One region of the Listeria sp. PSOL-1 genome, then DNA from elsewhere that is predicted to be linked to it. Evidence: predicted binding sites of a transcription regulator. Region 1 holds the regulator's gene; each other region holds the start of a gene.
What was found. Region 1 encodes CtsR, which represses protease genes until heat stress. Its sites were predicted from a motif close to ATGGTCAATAAAGGTCAAACA; they were not measured.

Region 1 (5,653 bases):
GGACTAACGCCGATATGCTTTGGGGAGCTGTACGTAAGCATTGATCCAGAGATTTCCGAATGGGGGAACCCCCTATCTTTTGTCAGATAGGATTCTTTTGTGAATACATAGCAAAAGAAAGGCAGACCCAGGGAACTGAAACATCTAAGTACCTGGAGGAAGAGAAAGAAAAATCGATTTCCTGAGTAGCGGCGAGCGAAACGGAAAGAGCCCAAACCAAGAAGCTTGCTTCTTGGGGTTGTAGGACACTCAAATACGGAGTAAGAAAAGAAGGAGATAGACGAAGCGGTCTGGAAAGGCCCGCCAGAGACGGTAACAGCCCGGTAGTTGAAATGTGCTTCTCTCTAGAGTGGATCCTGAGTACGGCGGAACACGTGAAATTCCGTCGGAATCTGGGAGGACCATCTCCCAAGGCTAAATACTCCCTAGTGACCGATAGTGAACCAGTACCGTGAGGGAAAGGTGAAAAGCACCCCGGAAGGGGAGTGAAAGAGTACCTGAAACCGTGTGCCTACAAGTAGTTAGAGCCCGTTAATGGGTGATAGCGTGCCTTTTGTAGAATGAACCGGCGAGTTACGATTTGTTGCAAGGTTAAGTGGAAAAAGCGGAGCCGTAGCGAAAGCGAGTCTGAATAGGGCGAAAGAGTAACAGGTCGTAGACCCGAAACCAGGTGATCTACCCATGTCCAGGATGAAGGTAAGGTAATACTTACTGGAGGTCCGAACCCACGCACGTTGAAAAGTGCGGGGATGAGGTGTGGGTAGCGGAGAAATTCCAATCGAACTTGGAGATAGCTGGTTCTCTCCGAAATAGCTTTAGGGCTAGCCTCGAAGTAGAGAGTCATGGAGGTAGAGCACTGTTTGGACTAGGGGCCCCTCTCGGGTTACCGAATTCAGATAAACTCCGAATGCCATTGACTTATCTTCGGGAGTCAGACTGCGAGTGATAAGATCCGTAGTCGAAAGGGAAACAGCCCAGACCACCAGTTAAGGTCCCCAAATATACGTTAAGTGGAAAAGGATGTGGGGTTGCTTAGACAACCAGGATGTTGGCTTAGAAGCAGCCACCATTGAAAGAGTGCGTAATAGCTCACTGGTCGAGTGACCCCGCGCCGAAAATGTACCGGGGCTAAACGTATTACCGAAACTGTGGATGAACATCGTAAGATGTTCGTGGTAGGAGAGCGTTCTAAGGGCAGAGAAGCCAGACCGAAAGGACTGGTGGAGCGCTTAGAAGTGAGAATGCCGGTATGAGTAGCGAAAGAAGGGTGAGAATCCCTTCCACCGAATATCTAAGGTTTCCTGAGGAAGGCTCGTCCGCTCAGGGTTAGTCGGGACCTAAGCCGAGGCCGATAGGCGTAGGCGATGGACAACAGGTGGAGATTCCTGTACCCGCGCTATTTGTTTGACCGAAGGGGTGACACAGAAGGATAAGGAAGCGCACAGATGGAAAGGTGCGTCCAAGCAGTGAGTGTAAGAAGTAGGCAAATCCGCTTCTTACGAAGCATGAGCTGTGATGGGGAAGGAAATTAAAGTACGGAAGTTCCTGATTTCACGCTGTCAAGAAAAGCCTCTAGGAAGAGTAGAGCGGCCCGTACCGCAAACCGACACAGGTAGATGAGGAGAGAATCCTAAGGTGAGCGAGAGAACTCTCGTTAAGGAACTCGGCAAAATGACCCCGTAACTTCGGGAGAAGGGGTGCTCTGATAGGGTGAAAGCCCGAGAGAGCCGCAGTGAATAGGCCCAGGCGACTGTTTAGCAAAAACACAGGTCTCTGCAAAACCGTAAGGTGACGTATAGGGGCTGACGCCTGCCCGGTGCTGGAAGGTTAAGAGGAGCGCTTAGCGTAAGCGAAGGTGCGAATTGAAGCCCCAGTAAACGGCGGCCGTAACTATAACGGTCCTAAGGTAGCGAAATTCCTTGTCGGGTAAGTTCCGACCCGCACGAAAGGCGCAACGATCTGGGCACTGTCTCAACGAGAGACTCGGTGAAATTATAGTACCTGTGAAGATGCAGGTTACCCGCGACAGGACGGAAAGACCCCGTGGAGCTTTACTGCAACCTGATATGGAATGTTTGTACAGCTTGTACAGGATAGGTAGGAGCCAAAGAGCCGCGCGCGCCAGCGTGCGAGGAGGCAATGGTGGGATACTACCCCTGCTGTATGACCATTCTAACCCGCCACACTTAGCGTGTGGGGAGACAGTGTCAGGTGGGCAGTTTGACTGGGGCGGTCGCCTCCTAAAGAGTAACGGAGGCGCCCAAAGGTTCCCTCAGAATGGATGGAAATCATTCGCAGAGTGTAAAGGCACAAGGGAGCTTGACTGCGAGACTGACAAGTCGAGCAGGGACGAAAGTCGGGCTTAGTGATCCGGTGGTACCGCATGGAAGGGCCATCGCTCAACGGATAAAAGCTACCCCGGGGATAACAGGCTTATCTCCCCCAAGAGTCCACATCGACGGGGAGGTTTGGCACCTCGATGTCGGCTCGTCGCATCCTGGGGCTGTAGTCGGTCCCAAGGGTTGGGCTGTTCGCCCATTAAAGCGGCACGCGAGCTGGGTTCAGAACGTCGTGAGACAGTTCGGTCCCTATCCGTCGCGGGCGCAGGAAATTTGAGAGGAGCTGTCCTTAGTACGAGAGGACCGGGATGGACGCACCGCTGGTGTACCAGTTGTTCCGCCAGGAGCATCGCTGGGTAGCTATGTGCGGACGGGATAAACGCTGAAAGCATCTAAGCGTGAAGCCCCCCTCGAGATGAGATTTCCCATTTCGAAAGAAAGTAAGATCCCTGAAAGAAGATCAGGTAGATAGGTTTGGAGTGGAAGTATGGCGACATATGGAGCGGACAAATACTAATCGATCGAGGACTTATCCTTAAAAAAGACTCTTGGAGTCAGGTTTAATCACCCTTTTTATCTAGTTTTGAAAGAATCATCTTTCAATGAATAAGTCTGGTAGCAATGGCGAGAAGGTCACACCCGTTCCCATCCCGAACACGGTAGTTAAGCTTCTCTGCGCCGATGGTAGTGGGGGGCTTCCCCCTGTGAGAGTAGGTCGCTGCCGGGCTGTTGAGTAAAGCATTTGCACTTTTTTAAGTGTAAATGCTTTTTTATTTATAAGCCAATCTATTGCAATTTAGTTTGCTTTTCTAGTATAATTAAAGTCAAAATTAGTCAAAGTCAAGTGAAAGGAGCTCTATGTGATGAGGAATATTTCTGACATCATTGAGGCTTATTTAAAGCAAGTATTAGAGTCAAGCGAGGCTGTTGAAATTAAAAGAAGTGAAATCGCTAATAAATTTGAATGTGTCCCATCACAAATAAATTATGTAATTAATACAAGATTTACAATGGAACGTGGTTATATTGTGGAAAGTAAACGCGGAGGCGGAGGATATATTCGAATTATTAAAGTGAAAATGAGTGACAAGTTACAGCTTTTAGAAGCTATTATTTCAATGGTACACGGCAAAAAAGTTTCACAAGTTTTTTCAGAAGATGTATTACTTCGTTTGCTTGAGGAACAAGTCATCAGTAAAAAAGAAGCGAGGTTAATGCTAGCTGCTTTGGATCGCGAGGTTTTAATATTGCCGCTTCCTGATCGTGATATTTTACGTGGTAGAATACTTGAAGCAATGTTAGTCGCTTTAAAATATGATTAAATTCTTTAAAACAGATGGATTAAAAGCTCTATTTTGTGGTAAGAAATAAAAGATACAATCTTATTCAACGTTTTCAGGTTTCTAATTGAATGTCATAAAGAACAAATTTTACAAAATTTGACATAACCTGTTAAACAAATTATTATGCAAGAAGAGTTGCCTATATGAATAAAAATGTAGTAGAAGTCATTTTTGCTTTACATTCATAGGTAAAAGGAGGAAAACAACAATGATGTTTGGACGATTTACACAAAGAGCACAGAAAGTTCTCGCATTATCACAAGAAGAGGCTATGCGCCTTAACCATAGTAACCTAGGAACAGAACATATCTTACTCGGTTTAGTAAACGAAGGCGAAGGTATTGCTGCAAAAGCTTTATATGAATTAGGAATCGATACTGAAAAGTTACAGGAAGAAGTAGAATCTTTAATTGGAGAGGGCGAAATTCCTGTAACCACAATACAATATACCCCCCGCGCTAAAAAAGTAATTGAATTATCTATGGATGAAGCACGTAAGTTAGGTCATACTTATGTAGGAACCGAGCACATACTTCTTGGTTTAATACGCGAAGGTGAAGGTATTGCTGCACGTGTATTGAGTAACCTTGGTGTCAGTTTAAATAAGGCACGCCAGCAGGTATTGCAATTACTTGGAAGCGGTGAAGGTACAAGCGCTGGGAGACAAACAAATACACAAGCAACCCCTACTTTAGACAGTCTAGCTCGTGATTTAACAGTCATTGCACGTGAGGAAAACTTAGACCCTGTTATCGGGCGTGGAAAAGAAATTCAACGTGTAATTGAAGTATTAAGTAGACGTACTAAAAATAACCCTGTTTTAATTGGTGAACCTGGTGTTGGTAAAACTGCTATTGCTGAAGGTTTAGCACAACAAATTATTCGAGGCGAAGTACCTGAAATGTTACGTAACAAACGTGTTATGACACTTGATATGGGTACGGTTGTTGCTGGGACTAAGTATCGTGGCGAGTTTGAAGATCGTTTAAAAAAAGTTATGGATGAAATTAGACAAGCAGGAAATGTAATTTTATTTATTGATGAGTTGCATACATTGATTGGTGCTGGCGGAGCAGAAGGAGCAATCGATGCATCAAATATTTTAAAACCACCTCTAGCTCGTGGAGAACTGCAATGTATTGGTGCAACTACACTTGATGAATATCGTAAATATATCGAAAAAGATGCTGCTTTAGAAAGACGTTTCCAACCTATTAAAGTAGCCGAGCCGACAACAGAAGAATCTATCCAAATTTTACGAGGCTTACGAGATCGTTATGAAGCACACCATCGCGTAGCAATCACAGATGAGGCCTTAGAAGCTGCTGTAAGGCTGTCTGACCGCTATATTTCCGACCGATTTTTACCGGATAAGGCGATTGATGTGATTGATGAAGCAGGCTCAAAAGTGCGTCTAAAAGCTTATACAACGCCATCTAACCTAAAAGAAATGGAAGATAAATTAACCGAACTTAGAAAAGAAAAAGATGCCGCTGTCCAAGGTCAAGAATTTGAGAAAGCTGCTTCTCTTCGTGATACCGAGCAAAAATTAAAAAAAGTTTTAGAAAAGAAGAAAACGAACTGGAAAGAGCAACAAGGAGCGGATAACAGTCAGGTAACGGAAGATATAATTGCTGAAGTCGTTGCAAGCTGGACTGGCATTCCTGTTACCAAACTTGCAGAAACCGAAACGAATAGACTTTTAAATATGGAAAAAATATTACATGAACGTGTGATCGGACAAGATGAAGCCGTTAAAGCTGTTGCATTAGCAGTTAGACGTGCGAGAGCAGGACTTAAAGATCCAAAACGCCCTATAGGTTCTTTTATTTTCCTTGGTCCAACTGGTGTTGGTAAAACAGAGCTAGCTAGAGCTTTAGCAGAAGCAATGTTTGATGATGAAAAAGCAATGATTCGTGTTGATATGTCAGAGTACATGGAGAAATTTTCTACTGCCCGCTTAGTTGGTTC
Region 2 (5,653 bases), 1.7 Mb from region 1:
TGCAAACTTGTTCCACTAGCACTGATTATTATTTTTGGCTTGTTTTATAGCGGTGACGTGACCTTCCGCTTATTTCCAATTAATCCCGCTGATCATCCTTTGTTAACAAGCCTTGGCTCTGGCCTTGTTGCTACGATGTTTGCCTATGATGGCTGGATTCACGTTGGAAATATTGCTGGTGAAATGAAAAATCCTAAAAAAGATTTACCAAAAGCCATTATATTTGGCTTAACAGCAGTAATGTGCGTTTACTTATTAATCAATATCGCTTACTTATTTGTCATGCCAGCTGCAACACTTGCCGCAACAGCCACTCCTGCAGCTGATGTAGCAAATATTATCTTTGGATCAGTTGGGGGTAAGCTCATTACAATTGGTATCTTAATTTCAGTATTTGGCACGATAAATGGCTATACAATGACAGGTATTCGCATTCCCTACGCAATGGCTCTTGAAAACCAACTACCTTTCAGCAATTGGCTCAAAAAATTAGGAAAAAAATCAGCAGTCCCTTACAATTGCGGTATCATCATTCTATTGATTTCCATCATTATGATTTTTACAGGCAAGTTTAATCAACTTACTGATATGTTAATCTTCGTTATTTGGATTTTTTATACCATGACATTTATCGCTATTTTTATTTTACGGAAACGCGAGCCAGAGCTTCACCGCCCTTACAAAGTCCCACTTTATCCTGTCATTCCTGCCATTGCAATTTTGGGCGGAACCTTCATTGTTTTAAATACGTTATTTACTCAGCCACTCAACGCAGGCATTGGCTTGATTTTAACTGCAATTGGTTTGCCAATTTATTTTTATAAGAAAAAGCAAGGCCATTTAGATCGTGAATGAGTGAATAATTTTTGTTAAAAGCTAAAATTCTAGTCTAAAAAAGCAGGGTCAGATAAGTTTTAATTACTTATCTGACCCTGCTTTTTCAAATTATTACTTGCTCTATCAAAGCGTTATCTAATAAAGTATAAGCAAATTTGCTCTTTACTTCTTTTGTTACATAACGTGCATTCACTTTTTAGTATGGTTAGAAAGTGAAATTCTTTATGATGAGTTTGTTTACACACTTTATTAAATGTTTTACATGGATCAAAATTGCTTCAGAATTTTTGATATAAAAATTATATTGCACAACATCTGCACAAATCTTTATAAAAATAATTATTAGAACTTACCTACATAATATGGTCTATACTTAGAAGAAAACATACCTACCACATTGACTGGAGAAATAGGGAAAGTAACACTAGGGGTTGGGATCATAACTGGTAAATTTCCACTTCCGTAGTAATATGAATAGTATATTAGTTTTGAACAATAGCTAGGATTATACTCTCTAATAGAAAAATTAATTTTATACGTCACATGCCTGTCCTTTATTCTACTTCCTTTAGAAGAATAAAACGTCCGATCTGCATATTTAGCTACTTTATCTGCCAATGATTTACTGGGAACTCTATAAACATAATTCCACTGTGTAATATGCTTACTTATGTACTGTCTGGTTGTGCATTGGTTGTTATTATTTGGTATACCTTTTATCCAATTTCGTCCTCCTGGCATTTCAACAATCCAGCCATTGCCATTTGACATAGCAGCATGCCCAATAAAACCAGATAACGTATACTCAGTTGTATAAATAATATCACCCGGTTTAACAGCTTTTACAAACCTTTCAATGTTACTATTACTGGATACACTATTTTTTAATCTTGATAAAATATCGTAAGTTTTCTCTTCCAATATTTTATCACTAGTACCTGGAACAATCCCATAATGATTCACCTCTACCCATGTTTTAAAATCAATATTTTTTGGTAATAATTCTTCCCCTTTCATGTTTTCATAATTCAAGTATAAAGGGTTAGCTATTTCTTTTTCCCATTTTTTATAGGAAAAGGAAAAGGGATTTATAATATTTTTTTTAATGCCATTTTTATAAATATTAACATAGTTGACTTCTACTGCATTTACTTCCTGAATGTTACAATGATAAGCTAGAATAGTTATTAAAATTAGCACTAAGCAATAACCAATATTTTTCACTAAACATTCTCTCCCTAGTTTAACTATAATTTTGAAACCCAATCAATATAATAAGTAATTGACTAATCAGTACCAAAAAATTAATCAAGAAAAACGATACAATTAACAAACTAAAAACTTTACTTGTTGTCAACCGTAATATGATACCTAATAAAACCTGTGTAACAACAGGTAGTACTAACATGATTACGTAAAATAATATTTCATTATTGAAAATAGAAAAATTCCCCGTATTATACATTAAAAACCCGATCAGATTAATAACAAATAAACTATACGTAATAAAATATTTGATAGGATCATCTCTCCCTTTCTTTATCATAAAAAAATTATATCAAAACAAAACTTTCGAGTCCAATTTCACTCATAATTTTTTATTTTTAAAAAATTATGAGTGAAATTGGTTTTAATGATAGATAAAAAACATCTTATAAATAGCAAATGCCCTACCAGAGCTAAGTTTAACGCCATTTATAAGATGTTTTTAATTTATTAAAAACGCCCTCGGAGGGAATCGAACCCCCATTTTAAGAACCGGAATCTCACGTGCTATCCGTTGCACCACGAGGGCTATATATAATCCCATACAAATTAGTATTATACCTGAAAAAGTAGTTTAAAACAAGTAAACTTAGTCAAATCACTAAAAAATAGCCTCTTCAAGGTCTATCATTTGACCTATTTTGACCAAGAGTGTATGATGAGGGTATCGTATAGAAAAGCTTTTTCTATCCTAAATATTTAAGCTCATACAGGAGGTTTTTGAATTATGAATTTAATTCCTACAGTTATTGAACAGACAAGCCGTGGAGAACGTGCTTATGACATTTATTCTCGCTTATTAAAAGACCGGATTATTATGCTTGGTAGCCAGATCAATGATGACGTGGCAAACTCGATCGTTGCACAGCTCTTATTTTTAGATGCCATAGATTCTGAAAAAGACATTTTCCTTTATATCAATTCGCCAGGTGGTAATATTTCCGCTGGTATGGCGATTTATGACACAATGAATTTTGTTAATTCTGATGTTCAGACAATTGGTATGGGAATGGCTGCATCAATGGGTTCTTTTTTACTTGCAGCTGGTACGAGTGGCAAACGTTTTGCCTTGCCAAATGCAGAAATCATGATTCACCAACCACTAGGCGGTGCACAAGGTCAAGCAACAGAAATTGAAATTGCTGCACGCCATATTCTTAAAATTAAAGAACGCATGAACCGCATCTTATCCGAAAAAACTGGGCAACCAATTGAGGTTATTGCTCGTGATACCGATCGTGATAATTTTATGGATGCAACGGAAGCTAAAGAATATGGTTTAATTGATGATATTATAGTAAACAGTTCAACTATTAAATAATGAAAAATGAGTGTAGAAGCTCACACGATTCAAAAAATTAGCGGAAATTCTATATTTCGAATACGACAAATCAAGCGAAAGCGTTTGTAATTGAAGAGGTTTGCCAGAAATCGGAAGCGTACAACTTCCGAAAATCTGGCAAACCTCTTCAATCGCGAGCGCTTGTCGCCGATTTATTTTGTTTATGTGTTATAACATTAAACCAACAATTGCACCTGTTACAAGGCTTACAAGCGTTGCACCAAGTAACAATTTCAATCCGAACTTCGCGACAACATTAGCCTGTGTTTTATCAATACTTTTCGTTGCTCCTACGATAATTCCAATTGAAGAAAAGTTCGCAAAGGAGACAAGGAAAGTTGAAATGATCCCCACTGTTTTTGGTGTCAAATCTCCAACAACTTTCGTCAGGTCAATCATTGCCACAAATTCATTTGTTACAAGTTTCGTTGCCATAATGCTCCCTGCTTCAACGATATCTTTAGCAGGAACTCCCATAATAAAGGCGAATGGCGCAAAAACATAGCCTAGAATCTCTTGGAAACTAATGCCGAAAATGGAATCAAAAACACCATTAACTCCGCCAATTAAGGCGATAAAACCGATCAACATAGCTCCAACAGTTACCGCAACAGTAAAACCTAGCATAATATATTCACTTAGCATTTCGAAAAACGAAGGACGTCTTTCTTCATTAATTTCTAAAATATCTTCCTCAGGGCTGACAGTGTATGGGTTGATAATATGTATAATGGTAAACCCGCTAAATAAATTAAGCACGAGTGCAGTCACTACATATTTAGGTTCAATCAATGTCATATAAGAGCCAACAACGGTCATTGATACGGTTGACATAGCCGATGCACAAAGCGTATATAAACGTTTGCTTGGTAAATCTTTAAGTTGATCTTTAAGTGTAATAAATACTTCAGATTGCCCTAAGATCGCAGCTGCTATTGCATTATACGATTCGAGCTTCCCTAAACCATTGATCTTACTAATCAAAAAGCCAATCGCACGAATAATAAGTTGTAAAATTTTAAAATGATGTAAGATCCCTATTAAAGCAGAAATAAAAACGATGGGTAACAATACAGTTAAGAAAAATGGCGCTTCCCCTTTATTCGCTATTCCGCCAAAAACAAAGTCTACACCTTCCTTAGCATAGCCTAAAATAGCACCAAACATATTGCTAATGCCTTTTATAACAACAAGGCCAGCCGATGTATTTAACAGGATATACGCCAAAGCAATTTGGACTACGAGCATTAAAATAATTGGTTTAATTCGAATCTTTTTTCGGTCACTACTGGCAAGAAAAGCAATTAAAAATGGCACTGCAATTCCTAGTATAAAAATTAAAAATTTCATTCAATAACCCCCTAGAAACGATAAATATAATACATCCCTTGTTATTATCGCCTATTCCTTACTACATGTAAATAGTTAATCCATGATTTAGGGTAAAAATATAAAAGTTTAGCGCGATGTTTTATTTGAATTTTCAATCTTCCTGTTTCAAATAAACGATAGCACCTCGATTTACAAGTTTTGAAAAGAAAATAAAGGCCATTTCTTTCAAAACCTGCAAAGCGAAAGTTGATGCCATTTATAACAGCTTTACCAAGCACGCCCATATTGTTTGGGGCCTTCAATTTTTTCTCCTAATTGTTCAGCAGCTACTTTTGCAAAATAAGGGTTACGCAATAGTTCGCGTCCAATAAAAATTAAATCAGCACGTTCATTACCAAGGATTTCCTCTGCTTGCAAGCCATTTGTAATTAAGCCCACAGCTCCCGTTGCAATTCCAGCAAAGCTCCGAATTTTTTCAGCAAAAGGAACTTGGTAGCCTGGATAGCTTTTTGGCATAACAGCGACAAGTCCACCTGCACTTACATCCAGCAAATCTACACCATCTGCTTTCATCCATTTCGCAAATGGGAGATAATCATCTATTTGTAAGCCTGCATGTGTATAATCTGTAGCAGAAATACGGACAAGTATTGGTCCATTCCAAACTTCGCGAACTGCTTTTATGACTTCACTTAAGATGCGGTAGCGATTACCAGCTGGTCCACCATATACATCTTCCCGGCGATTAGAAATAGGCGATAAAAATTGATGCAACAAATAGCCATGTGCCGCATGAATTTCAATAACATCGAAACCAGCTTCAAGAGCGCGAGAAGCAGCATGTCTAAAAGCTGCGACAATTTCATGAATTTCGCT
Region 3 (5,653 bases), 210 kb from region 1:
CCTTGAGTAATTCGATTCATGTTAGGTTTACCCCGTAATGTACGCCAAATAACAAGCAACATGATAATATTGGAAATTAATGTCCAGATAACAAATGAATAACTAGTAATCTCAATGGGGCTAAGAGAGGTTGTTGTTTTAAGAAGCAAGGCGATAGGAATAGCTCCAATGGCACCGCCGAATAACAGTGTGAAATAAATAATAATAATTGTGAAATAATGCTTTGGCAAAAAAACGCTTCCTTTCATAATGACGACAATAATTAAATTATGTTCTTATTGTACTAGGAAAAGATAAAGCAAGCAAATAAGAAAGCATTTTTTTATTCTAAATGTTAAAGGTTTATGCTTGCATTTCTAACCATTTTTGACTATCATAATAATTGTGTTAGCACTCTTATCCATTGAGTGCTAAAAATAGCAAACAACTATTTAGAGGAGGTTATTTACATTGTTAAAACCGTTAGGAGATCGTGTTGTCATTGAAGTTTTGGAAGCAGAGGAACAAACAGCAAGCGGGATCGTCTTACCTGATTCAGCGAAAGAAAAGCCGCAAGAAGGTAAAGTTGTAGCTGTTGGAACCGGTCGCGTGCTAGATAATGGTACGAAAGAAGCTTTAGAAGTTGCAACTGGAGACCGTATTATCTACTCGAAATATTCTGGAACAGAAGTAACCTTTGCAGAAAAAGATTATTTAATTTTACGTGAAAGTGATATCTTAGCAGTTATCGATTAATACAAAATAAAAATAGAGTTAGTGGAGGTAAATTTTATTATGGCAAAAGATATTAAATTTGGCGAAGAAGCTCGTCGCTCCATGCTTAATGGTGTAGATCAATTAGCAAATGCTGTTAAAGTGACACTTGGACCAAAAGGACGTAACGTGGTTTTAGAGAAAAAATTCGGATCACCACTGATCACAAATGACGGCGTAACGATTGCAAAAGAAATCGAATTAGAAGATCATTTTGAAAATATGGGAGCAAAGTTAGTTGCTGAAGTAGCTTCTAAAACAAACGATGTTGCTGGTGATGGAACAACAACAGCAACAGTTCTTGCTCAAGCCATGATTCAAGAAGGACTTAAAAATGTAACTGCAGGAGCCAATCCAGTCGGTATTCGCCGTGGAATTGAACAGGCTGTAGGGACTGCCATTGAAGAATTAAAAAACATCTCTAAACCAATCGAAGGCAAGGAATCAATTGCTCAAGTAGCATCTATTTCTTCTGGTGACGAAGAGGTCGGAAAACTGATTGCTGAGGCAATGGAACGCGTAGGAAATGATGGCGTTATTACCATTGAAGAATCAAAAGGCTTCGCAACAGAACTTGACGTCGTTGAAGGGATGCAATTTGATCGTGGTTATACAAGCCCTTATATGGTCACTGATTCTGATAAAATGGAAGCTAATCTTGAAAAACCATATATTTTAATCACAGATAAAAAAATTACTAACATTCAAGATATTTTACCTGTTCTTGAACAAGTTGTACAACAAGGCCGTCCAATGATCATTATTGCTGAAGACGTAGAGGGCGAAGCGCAAGCAACACTTGTATTAAATAAATTACGTGGTACATTCAATGTTGTAGCTGTAAAAGCACCTGGGTTTGGTGATCGTCGTAAAGCGATGCTTGAAGATATTGCTATTTTAACTGGTGGTCAAGTGATTACAGAAGACCTTGGCTTAGATCTAAAAGCAACAACCATTGAGCAGTTAGGTACAGCAAACAAAGTTGTGGTAACGAAAGATGATACAACAATCGTTGAAGGTGCTGGCGAAACAGCACAAATTTCAGCCCGCGTTGGTCAAATTCGTGCACAAATGGAAGAAACAACTTCTGACTTTGATAAAGAAAAATTACAAGAACGACTTGCAAAACTTGCTGGTGGCGTTGCGGTTATCAAAGTTGGAGCTGCAACTGAAACAGAGCTTAAAGAACGCAAATTACGTATTGAAGATGCGTTAAATTCAACACGTGCAGCTGTTGAAGAAGGTATTGTCTCTGGCGGCGGTACAGCTCTTGTTAATGTATATCAGAAAGTAAAAGCTATCTCAGCAACAGGCGACGTAAAAACAGGAATTAATATCGTCCTACGTTCACTTGAAGAACCCGTACGTCAAATTGCACATAACGCAGGACTTGAGGGTTCAGTAATTGTCGAGCGCTTAAAAAATGAAAAAGTTGGCATCGGCTTTAATGCAGCAAATGGAGAATGGGTAAATATGTTTGATGCAGGTATTGTTGATCCGACAAAAGTTACGCGTTCTGCACTTCAAAATGCTTCTTCTGTTGCAGCACTTCTTTTAACAACAGAGGCTGTGGTCGCAGATAGCCCTGAAGAAAATGCGCCAGCTTCCCCTGATATGGGTATGGGTGGAATGCCTGGAATGATGTAAGATATACGACGAAAGGCCCCGAGGATTTCTAATCTTTTCGCGGGCTTTTTTTTATTAGCTTAAAGCAAGCTCATCATCATCAAACGTAAAATAATTTAATTCACCATTGTAATCGTTTTCTCTCAATTATACGGTATAAATAGCAATTTCATCGGCGTTTATCAGCTGTTGACTTCTTGCTATAATTCAACTAAAATGAAAGCACTTTGCTGTTACTAATTTGTTGTTGAGGAGTGGAAGCACTTGATTAAAAGGCTAACTGCATCGAATGAAGTGGAAGTCATGAAACTGCTTAAACCGGAAGCACTTTTAAATTTATTTATATTAGGCGATATTGAAAATTTTGGTTATGATAATGATTTTATCGATTTATGGGGAGACTTCGATGAAAACCAGCAATTGCGTGCGTGTATGCTACGCTTTGAACATAATTTTTTACCATATGCGAAGTCTTCTGATTTTGATGTGGCTGCTTTTACTAAAATTATCCAAGAAAAAGAAGGTAAAAATATTAATATCAGCGGTATCCCGCGTGTAGTTTCACAATTTGAACAGACGTTGCCTGAAATTAAGGCGAAAAAACAAGAAGCATATTTTTGTAAGTGTACAAATGCAAGCATGATAAATGCCAACCATGAAGTGATTATTCGCCAAGCTAAAGCAGAAGATGTACCTGCAATTGTTACTATGCAAGCAGAAATAAAAGAGTTTGAAGAGCGCGATAGAAATATTGATTTAATGATTGAACAACTTAATCAGGGATCAAAACGAATTTATTATACTGAGCAAAATGGTGAAATCGCATCTGTCGCAGAGACTTCAGCAGAAAATAGCTTTTCAGCAATGATCACAGGAGTGGCAACAAAAGAGAATTATCGCAATCAAAAATTTGCAAGCACAATTCTGAAACGTCTTTGTTGTGACTTACTTGCGGAAGGAAAGACACCCTGTTTGTTTTATCATAATCCAATTGCTGGAAAGATGTACCATAAAATTGGCTTTGAAGATGTTAGCGATTTTGTTTTATATCGGTAACTTTAAGAGTTTAGGTCACCATGTATATTTTTTAGAAAGTATGATTTTAAAGATATAGCGTAGGTGCTATATTTCGGACACGATAAATCGAGCGAAAGCGTTTGTATTAAGGAGTTTGCCAGAATCGGGAAGCGGAGCGTACGACTGTGCGTGAAAACCGGAAGTCTGGCAAACTTTTTTATGCGAGCGCTTATTACTGATTTATTTTGTTTATGCTCCATACTTGTCTTAAAACAGGCGTTTTCATTCGACAAAGAAAGCTAATTTGATGTATAATAACCTTAAGGTCAAAAAAGGTCAAACAACTTCTTGAATCAAAGGAGGAAAAACCAAATGGAAATGCAAAAATTTACACAACAAGTACAAGAATTGATTGCCGGAGCTCAACAACTTGCTATCGAAAAAGAACACCAATCTATTGATGTCGTACATCTTTTCAAAGTATTATTACAAGAAAGCGATTTTGCTAAGCGGATTTATGAGGTTGCACAAGTAGATATAAGCAAACTTGAAATAGAAATAGACCAAGCATTAGCAAAAGTCCCTGCAGTTTCTGGAACGAATATTCAATATGGCCGTTCAATGAGCCAAGATTTATATCAGCTAATCGTTAATGCTGAAAAAATAGAAAAAGAATTAGAGGATGAGTTTGTTTCAACAGAACACTTATTGCTTGCTGTTATGGAACAAAAAAACAGCCCGATTACAGAAGCAATTACATCTCAAAATATTCATTCAAAAGTGATAAAACAAGCCATTATGCAAGTTCGAGGAGGTAAAAAAGTGACAAGTCAAAATGCTGAAGAGAACTATGAAGCTCTAGAAAAATATGGACGGGATCTCATTAAAGAAGTAAGAAGTGGAAAAATAGATCCTGTTATTGGCCGAGACACTGAAATTCGTAACGTGATTCGTATTTTATCACGTAAAACAAAAAATAACCCTGTCCTAATCGGTGAACCGGGTGTAGGGAAAACAGCTATTGTAGAGGGCCTTGCCCAAAGAATTGTCCGAAAAGACGTACCAGAAGGCCTAAAAGATAAAATAATTATATCACTTGATCTAGGTTCGCTTATTGCCGGAGCTAAATATCGCGGCGAATTTGAAGAACGTTTAAAAGCTGTCCTTCAAGAAGTAAAACAATCAGAAGGCCAAATTTTACTTTTTATTGACGAAATTCATACGATTGTCGGCGCTGGGAAAACAGAAGGGGCAATGGATGCAGGCAATATGTTGAAGCCAATGTTAGCACGTGGTGAACTTCATTGTATCGGTGCAACCACACTTGATGAATACCGCCAATATATTGAAAAAGATGCCGCGCTTGAACGTCGCTTTCAAAAAGTCCTGGTCCCAGAGCCAACCGTAGAAGATACAGTCTCTATTTTACGTGGTTTAAAAGAACGCTTTGAAATTCATCATGGGGTTAACATCCATGATAACGCTTTAGTTGCTGCAGCGACATTATCTAATCGTTATATCACAGATCGTTTTTTACCAGACAAAGCCATTGATTTAGTTGACGAGGCTTGTGCAACGATTCGTGTTGAAATTGATTCAATGCCAAGCGAATTAGATGAAGTCACAAGAAAAGTCATGCAGCTTGAGATTGAAGAAGCCGCGTTAAAAGAAGAAAAAGATGTTGCTAGCGAACGCCGCTTAGAAACATTGCAAAAAGAGTTAGCCGACTATAAAGAAGCAGCTAATCAAATGAAAGCCAAGTGGGAAGCAGAAAAAGGCGAGATTGGTAAGATTCGTGAAATCCGTGAAGCCATTGACCAAATGCGCCATGATTTAGAAGAGGCTGAAAACAATTACGATTTAAATCGAGCAGCAGAACTTCGACACGGCAAGATCCCAGCTGCAGAAAAAGAATTAACCGAGTTAGAAGCCGAAAATCGTACAAAAACAACACAAGAAGATCGTTTATTACAAGAGGAAGTGACTGAAAACGAAATTGCCGAAATCATTGGACGTTGGACAGGCATTCCTGTAACTAAGTTAGTAGAAGGTGAACGCGAGAAACTGTTAAAATTAGCAGATGCACTTCATGAAAAAGTCATTGGCCAAGACAATGCTGTCAATTTAGTTAGCGATGCTGTTTTGCGTGCACGCGCCGGGATTAAAGATCCACGTAAGCCAATCGGTTCATTTATTTTTCTTGGACCAACAGGTGTCGGGAAAACGGAATTAGCTAAAGCATTGGCGTACAACCTAT

Region 2: a site for CtsR is predicted at 2,732-2,752, ahead of clpP (ATP-dependent Clp endopeptidase proteolytic subunit ClpP). Genes of this name have one in related genera too.
Region 3: a site for CtsR is predicted at 3,719-3,739, ahead of clpB (ATP-dependent chaperone ClpB). Genes of this name have one in related genera too.

Annotation. Positions count from the first base shown of each region.
Region 1 is NZ_LR760298.1:218-5,870, forward strand. Features, by position in the region: rRNA gene G6Q10_RS00005 (23S ribosomal RNA) at 1-2,876, shown strand, start outside; rRNA gene rrf (5S ribosomal RNA) at 2,951-3,066, shown strand; gene G6Q10_RS00015 (CtsR family transcriptional regulator) at 3,203-3,661, shown strand; gene G6Q10_RS00020 (ATP-dependent Clp protease ATP-binding subunit) at 3,891-5,653, shown strand, end outside.
Region 2 is NZ_LR760298.1:1,660,242-1,665,894, forward strand. Features, by position in the region: gene G6Q10_RS08040 (APC family permease) at 1-855, shown strand, start outside; gene G6Q10_RS08045 (hypothetical protein) at 1,180-2,061, opposite strand; tRNA gene G6Q10_RS08050 (tRNA-Arg) at 2,561-2,632, opposite strand; gene clpP (ATP-dependent Clp endopeptidase proteolytic subunit ClpP) at 2,831-3,424, shown strand; gene G6Q10_RS08060 (NupC/NupG family nucleoside CNT transporter) at 3,614-4,795, opposite strand; gene namA (NADPH dehydrogenase NamA) at 5,045-5,653, opposite strand, start outside.
Region 3 is NZ_LR760298.1:206,469-212,121, forward strand. Features, by position in the region: gene G6Q10_RS01020 (CPBP family intramembrane glutamic endopeptidase) at 1-230, opposite strand, end outside; gene groES (co-chaperone GroES) at 451-735, shown strand; gene groL (chaperonin GroEL) at 775-2,400, shown strand; gene G6Q10_RS01035 (GNAT family N-acetyltransferase) at 2,644-3,435, shown strand; gene clpB (ATP-dependent chaperone ClpB) at 3,769-5,653, shown strand, end outside.